Regions from separate parts of the Saccharopolyspora sp. NPDC000359 genome, predicted to be linked through region 1. Evidence: riboswitches for the same ligand, from Rfam matches in the RefSeq annotation. Region 1 holds a riboswitch; each other region holds the start of a gene.
The links. Region 1 has a riboswitch for glycine ahead of gcvH (glycine cleavage system protein GcvH). Riboswitches for the same ligand answer to the same signal wherever they lie in the genome.
Positions count from the first base shown of each region.

Region 2: another riboswitch for glycine. It lies ahead of gcvT (glycine cleavage system aminomethyltransferase GcvT); the one in region 1 lies ahead of gcvH (glycine cleavage system protein GcvH).
Region 3: another riboswitch for glycine. It lies ahead of gcvP (aminomethyl-transferring glycine dehydrogenase); the one in region 1 lies ahead of gcvH (glycine cleavage system protein GcvH).

Region 1 is NZ_JBEPDU010000001.1:65,723-68,990, forward strand. It holds gene ABT324_RS00310 (PucR family transcriptional regulator) at 1-1,317, opposite strand, end outside; glycine riboswitch at 1,516-1,611, shown strand; glycine riboswitch at 1,612-1,709, shown strand; gene gcvH (glycine cleavage system protein GcvH) at 1,764-2,135, shown strand; gene ABT324_RS00320 (L-serine ammonia-lyase) at 2,165-3,268, shown strand, end outside.
Region 2 is NZ_JBEPDU010000042.1:10,282-13,549, forward strand. It holds gene ABT324_RS24585 (acyl-CoA dehydrogenase family protein) at 1-22, opposite strand, end outside; gene ABT324_RS24590 (TetR/AcrR family transcriptional regulator) at 124-762, shown strand; glycine riboswitch at 872-969, shown strand; glycine riboswitch at 970-1,069, shown strand; gene gcvT (glycine cleavage system aminomethyltransferase GcvT) at 1,187-2,290, shown strand; gene glyA (serine hydroxymethyltransferase) at 2,315-3,268, shown strand, end outside.
Region 3 is NZ_JBEPDU010000031.1:67,555-70,822, forward strand. It holds gene ABT324_RS20370 (bifunctional nuclease family protein) at 1-137, shown strand, start outside; gene ABT324_RS20375 (MerR family transcriptional regulator) at 407-976, shown strand; glycine riboswitch at 1,065-1,167, shown strand; gene gcvP (aminomethyl-transferring glycine dehydrogenase) at 1,343-3,268, shown strand, end outside.

The sequences.
Region 1 (3,268 bases):
CGCCAGCGGTCCCAGCGAGCCGATCCCCGCGTCGGTGGCCGCGCCCGCCATGCGGCTGAGCACCAGCAGGTGCCAGTAGTCCTCGTAGACCGCCACCCGTTCCTGCAGGTGCCCGGTGCGCAGCAGGCTCACGAGCTCTTCGGCCTGCGACCGCGACTGGGGCAGCTCGGCGACCGCCACGGCTGTGCCCACCGCGATCAGCGGTCGCGGCGACATGTCGTGCGAGGCGAGCGCGGTGCGCAGTTCCTGCCAGCCGCCGCGGTCGCGGTCCGGCACCACCGCGTAGAGCATGGCACCGATCTCGGTGACCAGCGGTCGGCGCCCGATCCCGCGGGTGATCCACTCCCACAGCGCCAGCCGGTGCCCCTCGGCGGGCCCGTCCGAAGCGGGCATCTCGATCGCGATCACCCGGTGCAGCTCGTTCGGGACCGCCAGTTCGTTGGCCGCGACCCGCCAGCCCTCGCCGCCGTCCAGCAGCAGCCGCACCTGCTCCGCGCTGTGCCGCCGCTCGGCGTCCGCGACGGCCCGCCAGCGGAGCAGCTGCAGCGCCACCAGGGGAGCGGTGTCGGCGAACGCCGTCGCGCGTTCGTCGGAGACCTGGTCGGGCACCACCGCCCACATCGAACCGAGCAGTTCACCGCCCATCCTGATCGGCACCACCAGCCGGGGCAGCGTGCCGTCCTGCTGGGCGGGAACGAAGATCGCCGAACTGCCCTTGCTGAGCTTGCGGAACGTGCCGCGCGCCCGGAACTTGGCGAGCACGTCGTCGGGCTGCCTGCGGCCCATGATCGTCGAGACGCGCGCGGGGTCGGTGAGGTCCTGCCGGGCCGAGTAGGCGAGCACCTGGGAGTGCGCGTCCTCGATGGTGACCGGGGCGTCCACCACGTCGGCCACCGCGTCGGCGAGCCGGAACAGGTCGCCGACCCCGGTGCTGCGCGCGTCCGCCTCGTCGAAGTCGGTCCGGGCCAGCGCCGCCCGGATCAACCAGACCAGCTGGGCCCACGCGGTCTCCGGCCGGACCTCGACCAGGGCGACGTCCGCCTCCTCGGCTGCCGCGGTGATGTGCTCGTCGGCGGCGACCGGCGGCTTCAACAGCACCGCCGCCGCACCCAGGTCGCCGCAGGTGCGCACCAGTGCCGCCGCGTGCTCGCGGTCCGCGACCGCCACGCCCAGCACCAGGTCGCCGTCGACCACCGCCGGGTGCTGGTCGGGTTCGGCGATGACGACGTCGCCGACGCACGTGGTCGACTCCGGGACGACCACCGCGCGCAGCAGGGTCGGCCCAACCCGGTCGACCAGTGCCCGGACGTCCAGCATCACCGGCCTCCTGAAACTCGTCCTTCGCCACCCGCCGGAGGTCATGCCCGAGCCAGGGGACCCGGCGCGCGGGAGGGCGGCCACGCTGAGCGGGTTCGCCGGAAGCGCCGCCTGGTCGCGGACCGGGGGTGGGCATTGTGGCACCAGAGCGGGCCCGTTTATCGTTGCTGAGCACGTAGACAATCGCATACCGGCCGTCGACCCCGTGCGGGAGAGACCTCGCACCAGGTGCGGGGCGCCGAAGGAGCAAGACTCCCCACAAAACTCTCAGGCACCCATGACCGTTCGGGCGAGGCAACTCTGGAAAGCGCGCGTCGCAGTGGACGCGCCACCCACGGTGCAAGCCGCTGATCCGCGGCGAAGCTCTCAGGTACCGAAACAGAGGGGGAGGCCCAGCACATTCCGGGCGCACCCGCGCCCTCCAGACCGCTTTGGAGCCTCCCACCATGTCCCTGCCGGAGAACCTGCGCTACACCGAAGAGCACGAGTGGATCGAGGACCGCGACGACGTGGTCCGCATCGGCATCACCCAGCACGCCGCGGAGGCGCTGGGCGACATCGTCTTCGTGCAGCTGCCCGAGGTCGGCGAGCAGATCGAGGCCGGTCAGACCTGCGGTGAGCTGGAGTCCACCAAGTCCGTCAGCGACCTGTTCGCGCCGGTCACCGGTGAGGTCGTCGCGATCAACGACTCCGTCGTGGACGACCCCGCGCTGGTCAACGCGGAGCCGTTCGGCGGGGGCTGGCTGCTGGAGGTGCGCGCCACCGCGACCGGTGCTGTGCTCACGGCAGAGCAGTACGCCGGACTGATCGAGCAGTAGCCGGAGCCGGGCAGCAGCGGAGGCGATCAATGGCGATCAGTGTCTTCGACCTGTTCTCAGTGGGCATCGGACCGTCCAGTTCGCACACCGTGGGCCCGATGCGGGCGGCCAAGCGATTCGCGCGACGACTGCGTGACGCGGGCCGGTTGCCGCAGGTCACGCGGATCAAGGCGGAGCTGTTCGGTTCGTTGGGGGCGACCGGGCACGGGCACGGCAGCCCGAAGGCGGTGCTGCTGGGCCTGGAGGGCCACAGCCCGGAGGTCGTCGATCCGGCCGCGGTGGCGGACCGGGTCACCGAGATCAGCACGACGGGCCGGTTGCGGCTGGACGGTGCGCACGAGATCCGGTTCAGCGTGGACCGCGACCTGGTGATGCACCGCCGCAGGTCGCTGCCGGTGCACCCGAACGGGATGCGGTTCACCGCGTTCACCGGGGACGTCGTCCTGGACAGTGCCGAGTACTACTCGGTCGGCGGAGGTTTCGTCGTCGACGAGGACGCGACCGGCGCCGACCGGATCAAGCCGGACGAGACCGAGGTGCGGTTGCCGTTCCGCACGGGTGCGGAACTCCTCGAGCGCACGGCGGAGTCCGGGTTGTCCATCAGCGGTGTCATGCTGGCCAACGAGCTGTCGTGGCGCGGCGAGGACGCGGTCCGCAAGGAACTGCTGGAGATCTGGCAGGTGATGCGGGAGTGCGTGGACAACGGCTGCCGCAACACCGGCGAGCTGCCGGGCGGGCTGAAGGTCAAGCGGCGCGCGGCGGAGCTGGCTGCGTCGCTGACCGGTCAGGATGATCCGCTGGAGTGGGTCACCCTGTTCGCGCTGGCCGTCAACGAGGAGAACGCGGCCGGTGGCCGGGTGGTGACCGCCCCGACCAACGGGGCGGCGGGCATCGTCCCGGCGGTGCTGCACTACTACACCCGCTTCGTGCCCGGTGCCGACGACGACGGTGTGGTGCGTTTCCTGCTCGCGGCGGGTGCGGTCGGGGTGTTGTTCAAGGAGAACGCCTCGATCTCCGGTGCCGAGGTCGGGTGCCAAGGCGAGGTCGGCTCGGCGTGCTCGATGGCCGCTGCCGGGCTGGCGGAGGTTCTCGGCGGGACGCCGCGCCAGGTGGAGAACGCCGCCGAGATCGCG
Region 2 (3,268 bases), on a different contig from region 1:
CGGAGAGCGAGAAGTCGACCATCGCCGGATCCCTTCCTGCGGCCATCTAACTAACGTCGTTAGTTTTGTGGCAGCCTAAGACGGTCCCGGCGAACGCCGCAAGGGACCTGACGAGGAGAAGACGTGCCCAGACCGACCACTCCCCGGTTGTCACCGGAACGCATCCGCCGCGTCGGGCTGGAGATCATCGACGCCGACGGCCTGGAGGCGCTGTCCATGCGCCGCCTCGCGGAACGGCTCGGGGTGCGCGCGGCCTCGCTGTACAACCACGTCTCGACCAAGGAAGATTTGCTGCACGAGATCGCCGACGACGTGATGGCCGCGGTGGACGTCGCCGGTTTCGACCAGGACTGGACGAGGGGCCTGCGCACCTGGGCCCGCTCCTACCGCGCGGCCCTGGTCGCCCACCCGAACCTGGTGCCGTTCCTGGCCTACGGCCCGGCCCGCCGCGAGAACGCCCTGCGCCGGGCGGACGCGGTGCACGGCGGCCTGACCCGCGCGGGCTGGCCGCAGCGCTACGCCACCATGATCGGCGCCTCGACGAAGTACCTGGTGGTGGGCTCGGCGATGGGCTCGTTCAGCGGTGGCTTCCCGGACGACGCGGACCTCTACGACGACCGCTTCCCCCACCTGAACAGGGCCCACCTGCTGCGCGAGCACGCGGCGGAGATCGACGAGGCCAGCTTCGAACTGGCCCTCGAAGCCCTCATCGACGGCCTCCGCAAGCAGTACCAGGCCCTGGACACCACGCGAACGACCTGAACCTGTTCAGAAGTCCGGGCAAGCCTGCACGAGATCACTCGCCCGTCCGGTTGACGTGGGTCACCGGGGGTTCGTAGCGTCCAAGGCGCAGAACCGAATACAGCGCCTACGACGTCGTGCGGGAGAGACTCCGGCCCACCGGGACCGGGGCGCCGAAGGAGCAATACTCCCCAGCAAACTCTCAGGCACCGGCACCGCGCGGCACCAGGCGATCACGGAGAAAAGCAGGAGCACCCGCTTCTCGCCCACGGTGCAAGCCACCCCCGCGGGGTGGCGAAACTCTCAGGCCAATGACTCCGGGGAGACCGCCCGACCAGCGCAAGCCCGCGCAGGTCGGGGTCGAGGTGCCCCCGATAAGGTTGGGCGCAGTGAGCTGACCGGCCCTCGACTGCCGACCGGCGCCCACCAGGAGGAGTCCCACACCATGTCGTCGCCACGACGGACGCCCTTGCACCACGTCCACGAAGCGCTCGGAGCCACCTTCACCGAGTTCGCCGGCTGGCAGATGCCGCTGCGCTACTCCGGTGACACCGCGGAGCACAACGCGGTGCGCACCGCCGCGGGCCTGTTCGACCTGACCCACATGGGCGAGATCCGGATCAGCGGCCCGCAGGCCGCCGAGGCGCTCGACCACGCGCTGGTCGCCAACGCCTCCGCGATCACCCCCGGCCGCGCCCGCTACACCATGATCTGCAACCCGGCCGGTGGCGTGCTGGACGACCTGATCGTCTACCGCCTCGACGAGCAGGAGTTCCTGGTGGTGGCCAACGCCGCGAACGCCGCCGTGGTCTCCGCCGAGCTCGCCGACCGGGTCAGCGGCTTCGACGCCCAGCACGAGGACGTCTCCGACGACTACGCGCTGATCGCGGTGCAGGGCCCGAACGCGGTGGCGATTCTCGCGCCGCTGACCGACACCGACCTCTCCGGCGTCAAGTACTACGCGGGTTACCGGACGCAGGTCGCGGGCAAGGACGTGCTGCTGGCGCGCACCGGCTACACCGGCGAGGACGGCTTCGAGCTGTTCACCGCGCCGGGCGACGCCGAGGCCGTGTGGCAGGCGCTGACCGAGTCGGGCGCGCAGCACGGCCTGCAGCCCACCGGGCTGTCCTGCCGCGACACGCTGCGCCTGGAGGCCGGGATGCCGCTGTACGGCAACGAGCTCTCCGCCGACCTCACGCCGTACCACGCGAACCTCGGCCGGGTGGTCAAGCTCGACAAGCCCGGCGACTTCGTCGGCAAGGAAGCGCTGGCGGCTGCCGCGGAGAAGCCCACCGAGCGCACCCTGGTCGGGCTGAGCACCGACCAGCGCCGCGCGCCCCGCCACGGCTACCGGGTGCTGGACGCCGAGGGCTCCGAGATCGGCGTGGTGACCAGCGGCGCCCCGTCCCCGACCTTGGGCCACCCGATCGGACTGGCCTACGTGGACCGCGAGCACAGCGAACCCGGCACCCAGCTGCAGGTCGACATCCGCGGCAAGGCCGTCGCGGTGCAGGTCGTCGAGCTGCCGTTCTACCGCCGCAACGCCTGAGAGATGCACACAGGAGGCAACACCATGTCGACACCGGACCTGTTCAACGACAAGCTGGCCGCGGTGGACCCAGAGGTGGCGGCGGCCGTCGGCGCCGAGCTCAACCGCCAGCAGACCACGCTGGAGATGATCGCGTCGGAGAACTTCGCGCCGCAGGCCGTGCTGGAGGCGCAGGGCTCGGTGCTGACCAACAAGTACGCCGAGGGCTACCCGGGGCGCCGTTACTACGGCGGCTGCGAGCACGTCGACGTCGTCGAGCAGCTGGCCATCGACCGGATCAAGGAGCTGTTCGGCGCCTCGTTCGCCAACGTGCAGCCGCACTCGGGCGCGCAGGCCAACGCCGCGGCGATGTTCGCGCTGCTCAAGCCGGGTGACACCATCATGGGCCTGGACCTGGCCCACGGCGGTCACCTGACCCACGGGATGCGGATCAACTTCTCCGGCAAGCTCTACAACGTGGTGCCCTACCACGTGCGCGAGGACGACCACCGCGTCGACATGGACGAGGTCGCCCGGCTGGCGCGGGAGAACAAGCCGCAGCTGATCATCGCCGGGTGGTCGGCCTACCCGCGGCAGCTGGACTTCAAGCGGTTCCGGGAGATCGCCGACGAGGTCGGCGCCTACCTGATGGTGGACATGGCGCACTTCGCCGGGCTGGTCGCCGCGGGCCTGCACCCGAACCCGGTGCCGCACGCCCACGTCGTCACCACCACCACGCACAAGACCCTGGGCGGTCCGCGCGGTGGCGTGATCCTGTCCTCCGACGAGGAGTTCACCAAGAAGTTCAACTCCGCGGTGTTCCCCGGTCAGCAGGGTGGGCCGCTGGAGCACGTGATCGCGGGCAAGGCGGTGGCGTTCAAGGTCGCCGCTGGCGAGGAGTTCAAGGACCGGCAGCGCCGGACCGTCGAGGGCGCCCAGGTCCTGGCCGAGCGGCTGTCGGCCGCCGACGCCAAGGAGGCCGGTGTGCAGCTGGTCTCC
Region 3 (3,268 bases), on a different contig from region 1:
TGCCGATTCACGCCGACGAGTCGGTGCTGGACGAGGCCGGGTTGGTCATCCCCGACGAGCAGGAGGACGAGGTGGAGAAGTTCCGCGAGTTCCTCGACTCCGTCTCGCCCGAGGACTTCCGCGGCGCGGACACGTAGCGGTCCGCGACCCGGTTGGAGCAATCCCGGCCCCCGCTTGCGCCTGCAGGCGGGGGCCGGGTCGTCCGGCGCCCGCGCGTCGCGTTGACCTCCCCGCGAGGCAGGCATACCGTCGAGTTGCGCGAAATCGCCCCGGTGTGATTCAGCGGGTGAACTGCCGGTGCGGCGGTGCTGCCGACCGCGGTCGGCGGGGTGTTCGCGGCCCTGATCGAACCGATTCGGGCGCTGGTGATCGTCGTCGGCGACAAGCCGGACGAGGGGAGGCAGGCGTGGTCGAGGAAGCGTCCAACGGGGATGCTGCCGCGGAGCAGGGTGGTCTGTTCCCAGACGCCTCGCTGCCGGACGAGCTGGTCGGCTACCGGGGACCGGCCGCCTGCCAGATCGCTGGCATCACCTACCGCCAGCTGGACTACTGGGCGCGCACCAAGCTGGTCGGCCCGTCGATCCGCGGGGCGGCCGGTTCCGGTTCGCAGCGGCTGTACTCGTTCAAGGACATCCTGGTGCTCAAGGTGGTCAAGCGGCTGCTGGACACTGGGGTGTCGCTGCACAACATCCGGGTCGCGGTCGAGCACCTGCGCAACCGCGGCGTGCAGGACCTGGCCCGGTTGACGCTGTTCAGCGACGGGACGACGGTCTACGAGTGCACCTCTGCCGAGGAGGTGGTCGACCTGCTGCAGGGCGGCCAGGGGGTGTTCGGCATCGCCGTCAGCGGTGCGATGCGCGAGATCAGCGGCACCATCCACGAGTTCCCGGCCGAGCGGGCCGACGGCGGTGAGGTGGTGCAGGCCGAGGACGAGCTGTCCCGGCGCCGCCGGGACCGGCAGGCCGAGACCGGCTGACCGGTCGGTCGGTGGTTGCGGCAGTGTGCCGCACCTCGCATCAGCGGTTCGCGGGGGTGGTCTGATCGGGTAGGCTGCCACCCATCGCCGACCCCGTGCGGGAGAGTCCGGCCCGGCGCCCAGCCGTGGTCGGCGCCGAAGGAGCAACCCTCCCCGACAACCTCTCAGGCCACCTGGACCGCGCGGGCGAGATACCTCTGGAAAGAGGGGGTACCACTGGTGTGGTGCCACCCCGCCGACGGTGCAAGCCCGGACCCCGGGTGAAGCTCTCAGGCGTTCGCTTCGCGGACAGTGACAGAGGGGGAGAGCAAGCGCAGCCGCCGCTGCACTGCCACCCCTGTTCGCCGCGATGATTGAGGTTTGGCGATGACCGACGACCGCATTCCCCTGGCAGCTCTGGAGCACGGCACGCCGTTCGCCGACCGGCACGTCGGCCCGGCCCCGGCGGAACTGGCCCACATGCTCGACGTGATCGGCGTGGGCTCGTTGGAGGAGCTGGGCCGCAGCGCGGTGCCGGACGCCATTCGCGAGGACGACCTGCGGCTGGCGCTGCCGGAACCGGCCACCGAAGCGGCGGCGCTGGCCGAGCTGCGCAAGCTCGCGCGCCGCTGCCACCCGCACACCGAGATGATCGGGCTCGGCTACTACGGCACCACGACCCCGCCGGTCATCCTGCGCAACGTGCTGGAGAACCCGGCCTGGTACACCGCCTACACGCCGTACCAGCCGGAGATCTCGCAGGGCCGCCTGGAGGCGCTGCTGAACTTCCAGACGATGGTGGCCGACCTGGCCGGGATGCAGGTGGCCAACGCGTCGATGCTGGACGAGGCGACCGCCGCGGCCGAGGGCATGACGCTGGTGCGCCGGGCCGGGAAGTCCAAGTCGCCGCGGTTCCTGGTGGACGCCGACACCCTCCCGCAGAGCACCGCGGTCATCCAGACCCGCGCCGAGCCGCTGGGCATCGAGGTCGTCGTCGCCGACCTGTCGCAGGGCCTGCCCGAGGGCGAGTTCTTCGGCGCGCTGCTGTCCTACCCGGGTGCCTCGGGTGCGGTGCGCGACCACGAGGCGCTCATCGCCGAGGCGCACGAGCGCGGGGCGAAGGTCGTGGTCGCGGCCGACCTGCTCGCGCTGACGCTGCTGCGCGCGCCCGGTGAGATCGGCGCGGACGTGGTCGTGGGCAACACCCAGCGCTTCGGCGTGCCGATGGGCTTCGGTGGCCCGCACGCCGGGTTCATGGCGGTGGCCAAGGGCCTGGAGCGGCAGCTGCCCGGTCGGCTGGTCGGGGTGAGCGTCGACGCCGACGGCAACAAGGCCTACCGGCTCGCGCTGCAGACCCGCGAGCAGCACATCCGCCGCGAGAAGGCCACCAGCAACATCTGCACCGCGCAGGTGCTGCTGGCGGTGGTGGCGTCGATGTACGCGGTGTACCACGGCCCGGCCGGGCTGCGGGCGATCGCGACCCGCGCGCACCGGATGGCGGCTGTGCTGGCCGAGCAGCTGCGGCGCGGCGGCGTCGAGGTGCTGCACCAGGAGTTCTTCGACACGATCGTGGCGAAGGTGCCGGGCCGGGCCGACGAGGTCGTGGCCGCCGCGCGCCGCGGCGGCATCAACCTGCGCCGCGTCGACGCCGACCACGTGGGCGTCAGCTGCGACGAGACCACCACCCGCGCCCACCTGGCCACCGTGTGGCAGGCCTTCGGCGTCGAGGGCCTGGACGTCGACGAGCTGGACGCGCAGACCCCCGACGCGCTGCCGACCGCGCTGCGGCGCACCTCCGAGTACCTGGCGCACCCGGTGTTCCACACCCACCACTCGGAGACCTCGCTGCTGCGCTACCTGCGGCAGCTGTCGGACAAGGACATCGCGCTGGACCGCAGCATGATCCCGCTGGGGTCGTGCACCATGAAGCTCAACGCGACCGCCGAGATGGAGCCGATCACCTGGCCGGAGTTCGGGTCGCTGCACCCGTTCGCGCCCGCCCAGGACGCTGAGGGGCTGCTGTCGCTGGTCGGGGACCTGGAGACCTGGTTGGCCGAGGTCACCGGCTACGACGCGGTGAGTCTGCAGCCCAACGCCGGCAGCCAGGGCGAGTTCGCCGGCCTGCTGGCCATCCGCGCCTACCACCGCAGCCGTGGTGAGACCGACCGCGACGTGTGCCTGATCCCGGCGAGCGCGCACGGCACCAACGCCGCCAGCGCGGTGATGGCCGGGATGCGCGTGATCGTGGTGCGTTGCGACGAGCAGGGCAACATCCAGCTGGAGCACCTGCGCGAGCTGGTCGCCGAGCACGCC